DNA from 2 places in the Bacillus paralicheniformis genome. Region 1 is predicted to be linked to the other one. Evidence: riboswitches for the same ligand, from Rfam matches in the RefSeq annotation. Region 1 holds a riboswitch; the other holds the start of a gene.

What was found. A riboswitch is a leader RNA that binds a small molecule or an ion and turns the genes downstream of it on or off. The one in region 1 is predicted to bind thiamine pyrophosphate.
Region 2: another riboswitch for thiamine pyrophosphate. It lies ahead of thiT (energy-coupled thiamine transporter ThiT); the one in region 1 lies ahead of tenA (thiaminase II).

The regions. Positions count from the first base shown of each region.
Region 1 covers NZ_CP023665.1:1,367,389-1,373,329, reverse strand. The annotation lists gene CP943_RS06955 (thiazole biosynthesis adenylyltransferase ThiF) at 1-254, opposite strand, end outside; gene CP943_RS06950 (thiazole synthase) at 251-1,018, opposite strand; gene thiS (sulfur carrier protein ThiS) at 1,025-1,228, opposite strand; gene thiO (glycine oxidase ThiO) at 1,225-2,334, opposite strand; gene tenI (thiazole tautomerase TenI) at 2,318-2,929, opposite strand; gene tenA (thiaminase II) at 2,904-3,605, opposite strand; TPP riboswitch at 3,689-3,797, opposite strand; gene CP943_RS06925 (monovalent cation:proton antiporter family protein) at 3,857-5,701, opposite strand.
Region 2 covers NZ_CP023665.1:3,308,025-3,313,965, reverse strand. The annotation lists gene CP943_RS16910 (response regulator aspartate phosphatase) at 1-730, opposite strand, end outside; gene CP943_RS16905 (hypothetical protein) at 855-1,043, opposite strand; gene CP943_RS16900 (processed acidic surface protein) at 1,223-2,218, shown strand; gene CP943_RS16895 (class D sortase) at 2,325-2,882, shown strand; gene thiT (energy-coupled thiamine transporter ThiT) at 2,923-3,507, opposite strand; TPP riboswitch at 3,619-3,718, opposite strand; gene CP943_RS16885 (GntR family transcriptional regulator) at 3,880-4,980, shown strand; rRNA gene CP943_RS16880 (16S ribosomal RNA) at 5,581-5,941, shown strand, end outside.

The DNA.
Region 1 (5,941 bases):
GCAGCGGCTGCCTTTGGCATATGATCAACCACATCCTGTTCCGTATAGAGCTGCTGGCGCTGGAGATTGCTCCATTCCACATAATCCCTGTCGGCAATCGTCAGCGAACCGACTCCGGCCCTCACCAGCATTTCTGCGCTGGCCGCGCCCAATGCCCCCGCACCGATCACCAGGACGCGGGCGCGACTTAATTTTTCCTGGCCGTCCGGTCCGATCGGGTGAAAAAGCTCCTGTCTTGAATACCTGCCGGTCAAATCGTCAACTTCCCTTCTTCAGGACTGCTGGCGATGCCGTAGTTCTTTTCCGGAATTCGTCCGGCAAGGTATCCGAGTCTGCCCGCTTCAACGGCGAGCTTCATAGCCTTCGCCATTTGGACCGGATCTTTCGCCCCGCTCACTGCCGTGTTCAAAAGCACTCCGTCAGCGCCGAGTTCCATTGCGTATGCCGCATCTTTCGGAGAACCGATTCCGGCATCCACGATTACGGGAACCTTAGCCTGTTCAATGATGAACGACAGGTTAAGCGGATTGACGATTCCCTGTCCCGAACCGATTGGAGAGGCCCCGGGCATAATGGCGTGTACGCCGAGCTCTTCAAGCTTTCTCGCAAGGACGACATCGTCCGATGTATACGGCAGCACAATGAAGCCTTCTTCAAGCAAGGCTTCTGACGCCTTCAGCGTTTCTACCGGGTCAGGCAGAAGCGAACGGTCACAGCCGATCACTTCGACTTTGATCATGTCGCAAAGACCACTCGCTTTAGCAAGCTTGGCGATCCGGACGGCTTCCTCAGCCGTTTTTGCTCCCGCCGTATTCGGCAAAAGCGTATAACGGCTTAAATCAAGCTGCTCCAAAAAATTAGGCTGAGATTCTTCAAAAATATTCATCCGTCTGACGGCAAAGGTCAGGATCTCCGATTCAGATGCACTGACAGCCTCTTTTTGAATTTCAAATGACGGATACTTCCCTGTACCGAGCAATAATCTTGATGAGAATTGACGATCTGCGATTTTTAACATAACGGTTTATCCCCCTCCGACAAAATGAACGATTTCGATGACATCGTGTTCTTCCAGTTTGACTGTTTGATATTGGTCTTTTCCGATAATCTGCCTGTTTCTTTCAACAACGACAACACGATTCTCCAAACTGTAGGATGCGAGTAAATCGTAAATCGTGCCGCCGTCATCTCTCCACTCTATTTTCCGGCCGTTGAGCTGAATGTTCACCTGTGCACAGCCTCCTTTCGCTCCGCTTTAAACGCCTCGGCCCACTCTGTTTTGACCGGATTGCCGAGGATCATGTCAGCTATCATCTCACCGGTTGCAGGTGCCAGGAGGATGCCGTTTCTGAAATGTCCGGCAGCAAACAATATCCGGTCATTTTCAGGGTGTCTGCCGATATATGGATTGCCATCCCCTGTTTCCGGGCGCAATCCGGCCCAGCATTGGTCGATGTTCATGGATTCAATGTCAGGGAGCATCGACTTGGCCTTTCGGATCAACTCCTCGATTCCGCCAAGTTCCGGCTGTTCATTCCAATCCCCGGGCTTCATTGTCGCGCCGACGACAAGCTTTCCGCTATGGCGCGGAACGATGTAGCAATGATCATGGTAAAGCGTCCTCGTCAAAGGGATGCCGTCATTCCACACAGACAGGCACTCCCCTTTGACAGGATAAAAGCTTTTGTCTATGCCGATCAGTTTAAAGAAAGCACCGCTCCACACACCGCTTGCAATGACAACGTGCTCCGCCTCCGCGGTGCATGAAGCAGCAGTGACGCGGACGGCCCCCGCTTCAGATTCGATCGATAAAACGGGGGTAAACTCGAAGACCTCGGCACCGAGAATCCGGGCCCCCCTGGCAAATGCCCTGCACACTGCGGCCGGTTCGACATGGATGTCGTCCCGAATGAAATTAGCGCCGAGAATCCCTTTTCCGGCATGCGGTTCCAGCTCATATACTTCAGCGGCTTCAAGCCATTCCACTGAATCCAGTGCAGCCATTTGCATCAGGTGTTCGCGGTCGCTTTCTGAAAATGCCAGCTTTAATATCCCTCCGTCATGCTTTCTGATATCGATGCCGCTTAAGTCTTTCAATTCGCCCGTCAGCCGCTGATAGGCTTTTTGGCTGGCTCTGGCAAATTCGAAAAAGGTACCGGGTTTATCGCATTCCGCATGGGCGCCGAGCATGCCCGCCGCCGCGCTCGTCGCTTTTTTGCCGACTTCTCCGCTTTCAAACACGGCCGTTTTTTTCCCCGCTTTCGCAAGATGGTAAGCGATGGATGTCCCGATGATGCCTCCGCCGATCACGATCGTATCATAGCGCTTTCTCATATGAATCTCCCTTCGCGAGACAGGCAAGCCGCGCGGCCGCCTCATCCGGTCTGTCATGAGAAAAGATCCCCGACATCACGGCGATGCCGTCTGCCATTTTGACTTCCGCCAGTCGTTGTTCGGTAATACCCCCGATCGCAATGACCGGAATGCGGACAGCCGCCTTCACTTCAGCCAGACTGAGAGCTCCTCTTCCTTTCCGGCCCTTTTTACAGTCCGTTTCAAAAATGTGGCCGAACAGCACGTAATCTGCACCTTCAGTTTCAGCCTGAACCGCTTCTTCTGGCGAATGGACGGACTTTCCGATTTTCAAATGCGGAAAACGGCTCCTCACACTTTTGACGGAAAAGCCGTGTGAAGGCAGCTGAACCCGGTGAATGTGATGAAACAAAGCGATATCAACCCTGTCGTTGATGATCAGTTTCCGCTTATCAACCCCTTCTTTGGCAAGGCGGTCGATTAAACTTGATATTTCACTTACTTTTTTTGATCTTTCCCTGATATGGATAAAGTCAACGGCATTTTGAATCGAGATGATTTTTGCAGCAAGCTCTTCCACAGAGTGCTTGTCATCGGTGATCGCGTGCAGATGCAAGCTGATCCACCCCGCTTTTTGACCAGCTTTCTTTTTGGTAGGCCATATCCCAGAAGCTGTATTCGTAGAAGCTGGAGATGACGAAGTTCTCCTTCATCTTCGCGCGCGTTTTCTCATCGGCGTTTTCAGCCAGCTCATCGAAGCGGTTGATCTGTTCTGTCACAAGTTCTTTAAACCAGTCGCCTCCGTATGTCGCGATCCATTCCTGATAAATCGCGCTGTCAGGCCTGCACGTTTTTAACGTTTCGCCGACGTCATAATAGAGCCAATAGCAAGGAAGCAAAGCGGCCAGTATTTCCGCAAAACTGCCGCTCACGACAGAACGGTACATATGCGATGTGTACGCATACGCTGTCGGCGACGGCTGAAACGACTCCAGTTCTTCCTTTGTGATTCCCAATAGATCGGTGAATTTCCTATGGAGCGACATCTCGGCTTCATATGTGCCTTTCGCGTGTTCAGCCATCCGGCTTGTCGTATATAAATCGCGAGCATATGCCGCACCAAAGGATTGGACTTTGGCAAAGTGGGTCAAATAGTAGGAATCCTGCATGACATAGTATTTAAATCGATCAACCGGAAGTGTGCCGTCTCCAATCCCTTGAATAAACGGATGGACAAAACTGCCTTCCCACCATTTTGCAGCGCTGTTTCGGCATTCTTCTGAAAACTTCATTTCGAGGCTCCTCCTTCGATTCTGAACATAAAAAAACCACTTTCCCGCAAGGAAAGTGGTTTGGAATTTGCATAAATACATACTCAAATACCGTGCCACTTCCCTACGCAGGTTTGAACCTGTTCAGGTTATGAGGGTCTAAAAGTCACACTTTTATCTCAGCCCTTATCAAGGACTCCCCTAGTGGAAAACATTTCTTGTTCATTCAGTTTATACTTTTATCTTATCACGAATTGCAAAATGGTCAAGCATCAGTCTCCAAGCGTTTTTCTCAATTCCGCAATATATTCGCGCGAACCGGTGGCGATCAGCCTGTCACCCAACTGCAGCCTTGTATCCCCGTGGGGCACGATGCTGTCCACCCCGCGGAAAATTCGGACGAAGATAACATCTCCCGTAAACGGAAACTCCCTTAACAGAACACCGTCAAATCGCTCATTGCTCATATTGATCTGATACAGCGACGCATCCTGGTTCGTCAGGAGTTTCATAACGCCAGGCGCCTCGATAAGCGCGCGCAGCAGCGTTTTTGTAGAAAGCAGAATAGAGAATGTATCAATTCCGTTATCTTTCAGTCTGGATTCGGCGTCTGGAGAATCTGCGCTGGCGATAATTCTCGCGACTTTCTGCTCCTTCGCAAAAAGCGCGATCCCTGTATTGCGCTCTTCGCTGCCAGTGGCCACGACGAGTATATCCGTTTGGAAAACGCCGAATGATTGAAGCGTCTCGTATTCATAATCAGGCAAAACTTCAACATCAAACACCGGGTCCGCCAGATTTTCTTCCTTTTTTTCCTGCCGGACATGCAGGATTCTGACGTGATAATCTTCCGGAGAAAGTTCGAGCGTGACTGGCAGCGTCATTTGATTTGCGCCGATAAAGGTGATCGTCTTTTTCTCTTTTTCGCTTTCCGTTTTCGGCATTAATTTTTTAAAGCCGGTCGGTGTGATGATGCATGTAATGACAGCGACCAGAATCAGCGCGCCGGACATCTGCGCGTCAATGACGCCGATGCGCTCGCCGATCGTTGTCGCCGCGATCACCAAAGAAAGCGTGGAAGTCAGGAGAAAACCGGAAGCCAGCACGGTTTTCATGTCATACCACTTTTTCAAAAACAGCACCGGAACGACTTTGCTGATTAACAGAGCCACAAACAGAAGCGGGATCATCACTAAAATTTTCGGATTGCCAAACAGTGACCAAATGTCCAATTTGACGCCTGTCATCACAAAGAAGATCGGGATGAGGAATCCGTATCCGAATGAATCGAGCTGCTGAACGAGCTCCTTGTTCGGCGAAAGCAGCGAAACAAGCACCCCGGCCAAAAACGCGCCAAGTATGTTTTCTGCACCGAGCGACTCGGACAGCGCCACAAGTACGATGATCAGCGTAAATATCGCCCTTGTGCCGATCTGGATCGTTCCTTTTGACAGCACTTCGACAAAAGGCCGCTTTTTAAATATCCTTCCGAACAGGTATAAAACGACGCCGGCGGCAAATAAGATCATCAGCAGCCACATATTGCTGTTTTCGTCCCCGTAGATTGAGGCGAACACTGCAAGCAGAATCATCGTGACAAGATCGGCAATGACGGCGACAAGCAAAATAATCTGGCCGATATTTGTCTTCATGAGACGCTCTTCTTTCAGCGTCGGAACGACAACCCCGAGCGAAATTGTCGAAATGATCAGCGTCATTAAAAAGGCGTTGTCAATAAATCCTGCCATGACAAAGCTGTAAGAAAGGCCGAGCGATAAAATAAAGACGGCAATAAAGATGACCGAAGCCGTTTTAAATGTATTCGGCGCTTCCTTTCCGCTTGGAAGCAGCTGCTTTTTCTTTCCTTTTTCAAATGCGGAAAAATCGATTTCAAGCCCGCTTAAAAACATTAAAAAGATAAATCCGAGCATCGATAAAGTTTCGAGCCATGTATCGTGCTGGGCGACCAGATCGAACCCGCTTTTTCCGATAATAAGACCCATGATAATTTCAGCGACAACCACCGGTATGCTTAACCTGAAACGGTGCAGCAGGATGGGCGTTAAAAATGCGATAATCAGTACGACAACTAAAGATGAGACAGATGTGTGCTCCATAAACTGGTACCTCCTCTAAAACCGGTTTCCGGGTATGATTAGCGTTCCCTTTTTTAAAAATAAAAGGGACATCTTTTTAGACATTTTCATGTGGGAAAAGAACCGTCTGAACTCTTTTCTCACAGGTGTAAAAATCGATTTTAACAATGCTCGCTCAGAAAAAAAAGTAATATGCCTGATTTTCTCCGGCGAAAGTCGCTGAAGCTTGATTTATATATGGACTGGGCAATGTATATACAT
Region 2 (5,941 bases), 1.9 Mb from region 1:
TTGCAAAAGCTTTATTGTAATACTTTAGCGCTTCCTCCTGCTTGTCTTCCTTACTCTTCAAAAAGCCCATATTATAGTAGGTACACGGTAAAAGGAATTGGTCGCCGATTTTTTCGGTTTTTTCGATCGCTTCTTTTAATAATACTTCACTTTCGGAGAACTTAAATTGGTCAATATAATTGAGCCCGATCAGCATTTTGCAGTTGATGACCCGCTTGGCATACCCGTCATACCCTTGAAAGATGCCGGAGGCAATGTTGATGTGATGAATCGACAGCCATGTCGCTTTTAAGTTGTAATACAAAACACCGATTTTATAATGAAATTCAGCTTTTTCAATTTCATTTTGAATGACGCTCAGTCTTTTTTCCGCTATTCTGAAAAAATTGAGCGCTTCTGTATGGTTTTGCTTGTAGTCCTCATAAATCCCTTTAAACAGGTAAAAATAATAATTCAGCTTGTCGTCCGTACTTTTTGGATCTTTGTCTTGAAAACTGATGGCCTCCAATTTTTCGGTGGAAGATTGGGAGATATCTTCAAGAAGGAGCCTTAAGCGAAAATCGAGCATTTGATAATAGAGTAGAACGTCATGATCTTCTTCCATTTTTTCAATTGCTTTATCTATGTCATCTTTCATTTCGATCGAGCCTGAAATGTCTCGTTTTTTCATCAGTATGTACCAGTCGTTGAGCATATTGGCGACTTCTTGTGAAGCCACGGCTTTGGCCATTCTCTTCCCTCCAATCTTTGTGAATTTTTTGTAAATTGAAGTTCTATTAATCATAGCATAAACTGCTGCCGTCTGTGAATAACGCTGAAATGCAAGTTCGCCGGTGAAAAGTTCATTTCTGAAATTAAATCGTCATTTTCCAAAAAAAGTGCGCGAAAAAAGCGAAAACCGCGCCAAGCGGAATACAGGAGATCATTGCGGTTCCGTTGACCAGCCCGTCAGCTCCGCTTATTTTCAGGGCTTCCCGGTAGCCTATTAAAAAGTGGATGATCGATAGGACGTAACATAAGAGCATCATATAGTAAGGGTTCATTTGCATACCTCCTCTATTCGCTTTACTATATTACATTCAATAGAGGGGAAGATTATGCCTGTTTAAACAGGAAAAAGAACAAAATATTATAGACGAAAAGATTTTCAATTACAATACATGTTTTTAAAAATATTTCCACTATAATCAAAATGAAAGATAAATTTAGGGGGTCATAAGAAATGAAAAAAAGGCTGATGTCACTATTGGTCTGCATCCTGGTTTTAGTGCCGGCAGCTGGTGCTTTTGCCGCGCCGAAACAGGCCGAGCTTCAAGAGTATCTTGAAGAAATAGGAATGACAGAAAAAGAATTGGAAGCTTATTTACAGGATACATATGATGAAAGTTTAAAAGATTTTGAGTCGGTGGAAGAGTTGAAAGATTTTTTAGGGGAAAGACTGACTAATCAACTTTTGGCATCCTATTTAAAAGAATACGGATTGAGCGAAAAAGAAGCGGCTGACCTTTTTGTTGAAAATGGCTATATGGAAAGCGGCCAAAACATTCTCGACGTGTTTATGTTTGAATACGAATTGGATGATGCGCTTTTCACTGTGACATATGAAGAAGACGATTTTCAGATCGGGAACCTGTTTCAAGAATTGGGTGTGGATGATCAGGAGTGGGAAAGGCTCGTGAATCATCTCCGAAAGGTGCGCGATAAAAATCCAAACCTTGAAAATGATTTGATGGCTCTTGGAGAACGTCTTGAAGCGGTAGCCGATTTCGAGTCTGTATCAGAGCTGTCAGCTCAGGATATCGCTGAAATGCTATCCATTTTAAACGATCTTCAGAAGACGCTTGAAGTGAAAACAAAATACTATCTTGTTAAAGACGGAAAGAAAAAAGAAGTGTCTTTGACAACGCTTGTCAGCGCGGAAGATCTGAAGGGAGCAAGCCTTCTGGTGGAAGTATACGATCTGCAAGGCAACTTCATTTTGGATGTATTGCTGACGCCTGACATGATCGGATCTGATTTAATTCATGATACAGGGTCAAAAGTGAAGCAAACCCAAACGGCTGTCAAACATGATTCAAAGCCATCTCATGTGAAAAAGACGGTTAAAGGTGCAAAGCTTCCAAAGACAGCCGGGCATTACGCGGAATGGTCGATCTTAGGCGCCGTTCTGATGTTTGGCGGATTCTTCATGATCAGAAGGCTTCGCAAAGCGGCTTAACATGTCACTTCCCATTCTAATTATGTAGAGAATGGGAAGTTTTTATAAGGAGTGAAAGGAAATTAAGGCACATCGAAAAAAAATCATCTGGCTCGCAGCTATTGTGATGGTTGTGTGCGGCGCTTATTTTACAACAACGAATGTGTTCAAGTTAATGCACGGCTACGCTCTTTTTTCATTTCAGCAGATGAAAGAAGAAGAAAAGCCTGAAAAACCTCCGATTCAGACGGCGAAAAAAGAAAAAACGGTGATTGATCAAACATTTAAAACCGGGGAGAAAATCGGTGATCTTGTCATTCCGAAAATCAATGCAAGGATTCCTATATATCACGGGACAGATGAAGACGAGCTGCAAAAAGGCGTGGGCCATTTCGCTGGTTCCGTTCTGCCTGGAGAAGATGACAACTCGGTTTTATCAGGCCACCGGGATACGGTTTTCCGAAAACTCGGCCGAGTGGGGAAAGGCGATCAGTTAATTGTTGAAGCTTCCTACGGAACTTTTACATACAAAGTGAAAAAGGTGCGGATCGTGGATGCGGATGACCGGACGGTGATTGTACCAAAGCCGAGAGCAACATTGACGGTTTCCACCTGCTATCCTTTTGACTTTATCGGTTCAGCACCGGAGCGGTATATATTGGTCGCGGATTTGATTAAATCATAAAAAACAGCGGAATCTCAGGCGAGTCCGCTGTTTTTTTATGCTATCTCATGTCTGATCTGTTTTCCAAGAGTTTTGGCGCGGTTAGCAGCAGTAAACAAAGGACAATTGTGCAGACAATGAAAGACGGAAGCATATATGTTCCATTATATACCAAGGAATAAATCCATACCGGAGTGCCTTCAGGCGCATAGTTTCCAAAAAAGACAGCGCCGCTGATGACATGAGCGAGAAATTTCAGTCCGCTTCCGAGAAAGACGGCCAGCGTAACATAGAAAATGATCTTTCCTTTTTGTTTCTCGACTGAAGCATTTCTGATCGATCCGGCAAAAAAGCCGCCGATCCCCGCGGCTGTAGGCGCGATAAAGTAATCAAGAAAAAGCTGCAGAGGATGAACTACGTAATATCCTCCAGTGACGAACTGAAGCAATCCGGCTAAAAACCCGGTTGCCAGCCCTGCCTTCAGCCCCCATCTAAAGGAAATCAGGAAGATCGGAATCATCATGACGGCGATTGAACCGCCTTGAGGCATTTTTAAAAACATTCCGGACACCATATCAAGTATAAGTGCTATTCCTGTCATAAACGCAATTTCAATCAGCTGTACAAGTTGTTTAGATTGATTCATCATAACCCTCACTTTTGATGAACAAAGGGATACTGGACTTCTTTCCCAATAAAAAAAGCAATGCGGGGAAGGAGTAGGAAAGTTTTCCACGCACTGCTTTGGATGCAATTAGAAATGACTTTGCCACATCCCTACGCCAGCGTTAACTAACAGGTTCAAAGGGTCAGAACGGTCGTTCACTCTCAGCCTCGAGGCTCCCCTTGTGGTCATCAAGTTATTTAGTTATATTCTACTATACTAAAAAAAGAAACGGACGACAAGCTGATTTTTCGAAAAATTTTGCTTAATTTCTCCAATATGTAGCAATGCAAACATCTTTTCCTTTATAATAGAACGTATTCGTACGTACAAGATCAGTAAAGGGTTGATCTGATGAGTGAACCTACAAAATACAGCATGGTGAAAAATAAAATTAAATCGTGGATATATGAAGGCAAAGTGAAGCCGGGGGAAAAAATTCATTCGGAAAACGAATTGATGAAAATATTTGATGTAAGCAGGCACACGATCCGGCAAGCGATTGGCGACCTTGTTCATGAAGGGCTTTTATACAGAGAGCAGGGCTCAGGGACGTATTGCTCTCACCGTCTTCAGCTTTCTGAAAAAGGAAGGGAAAGAAATAAGATGATCGGGGTTATTACGACTTACCTTTCGGATTACATTTTTCCTTCTATTATAAGAGGAATCGAATCGTCACTGTCCAGCGAAGGATACACCCTTGTCGTCGCGAGCACCAATAATGACATTGAAAAAGAAAAACAATGCCTTGTGAATATGCTCGATAAAAAAATTGCTGGGTTGATCGTGGAGCCGACGAAAACAGGAAGCTTTAACCCGAATTTAAGTTACTATCTGACGCTTGAACAACATCATATTCCGTATTTGATGATCAACCAATTTTATCAGGAGCTAAATCCGCCCCATTTCATTTTGGATGATGAACACGGCGGCTTTATCGCCACTGAGCATTTGATTAAACTCGGCCATGAAAAAGTGTTCGGTTTCTTTAAACAGGACGATATGCAGGGCGCCAACCGGATGAAAGGATTTATCCGTGCTTTCAGAGAAAACGGCTTGTCGTTTTACCCTGAAATGGTCGTGACGTACACAACAGAGAACAAAAAACAAAAAACGATAGCTGAAGCCAGGAAGCGGCTTTCTTCATCAGATCGTCCGACTGCCATATTCTGCTATAATGACGAGATAGCGCTTATGGTGTTGGATGTCGTGAGGGAATTCGGTTTGAAAGTGCCGGCAGACATTTCGATTGTCGGATATGACGACTCACATTTGAGCGAGGCATCTGAAGTGAAGCTGACGTCAGTCACTCATCCGAAAATGCAGATGGGGATTGAGGCGGCAAAATGGATGATTGCCAAAGTTGAGGGACGCAACACGAATCAGCTAGAGCATTCCACCGTCTACAAACCTGAACTGGTTGTCAGACATTCGACCGCCAAGCTGAAAAGGTAGGCTGCACAATCTTTATCCGCAAACCAGCGTGAATGAAAATGAGAAGAATATATATCCTGTTACAAAGCTCCGGAATGAGGAGCTTTGTATTCAAGTAAAAGCTGATAACGGAGAGTTTAATGTCATCCTCGAAGCTTTGGACCATGTGCAGCTTTATCAAATCAATTTTTAAAGACCGCTGTATACTTTTATATAGAAGAAAGCAGTAAGAAGAAATAAATGCTGTCAACTGCCTGAGGTCGAGATGATCAGGAATCATCTGAGTCCAAATCATTTGATTATTATTTTTTTAAAAAAGCTATTGTGCAAAACGAAAATAGATGTTATATTAATATCCGCCCCTAAAAAGGAGGCTTTATAAAAACAACTTCGAAAATCTTTTGAAAAAAGTTGTTGACATTCATGATGATAGAATGTTATATTAGTAAAGTCGCTTCTTCGAGAGGCGGAAATGATCTTTGAAAACTAAACAAGACAAAACGTACCTGTTAATTCATTAAATAAATCGTACATGCGAATGTGCGTAGTCAGGGGCCTGCACGATGCAGGTCATGCAGATGTTGTCACAGGATGTGACGAACTTAATCTGCGCTCCATTATTTCATGGAGAGTTTGATCCTGGCTCAGGACGAACGCTGGCGGCGTGCCTAATACATGCAAGTCGAGCGGACCGACGGGAGCTTGCTCCCTTAGGTCAGCGGCGGACGGGTGAGTAACACGTGGGTAACCTGCCTGTAAGACTGGGATAACTCCGGGAAACCGGGGCTAATACCGGATGCTTGATTGAACCGCATGGTTCAATTATAAAAGGTGGCTTTTAGCTACCACTTACAGATGGACCCGCGGCGCATTAGCTAGTTGGTGAGGTAACGGCTCACCAAGGCAACGATGCGTAGCCGACCTGAGAGGGTGATCGGCCACACTGGGACTGAGACACGGCCCAGACTCCTACGGGAGGCAG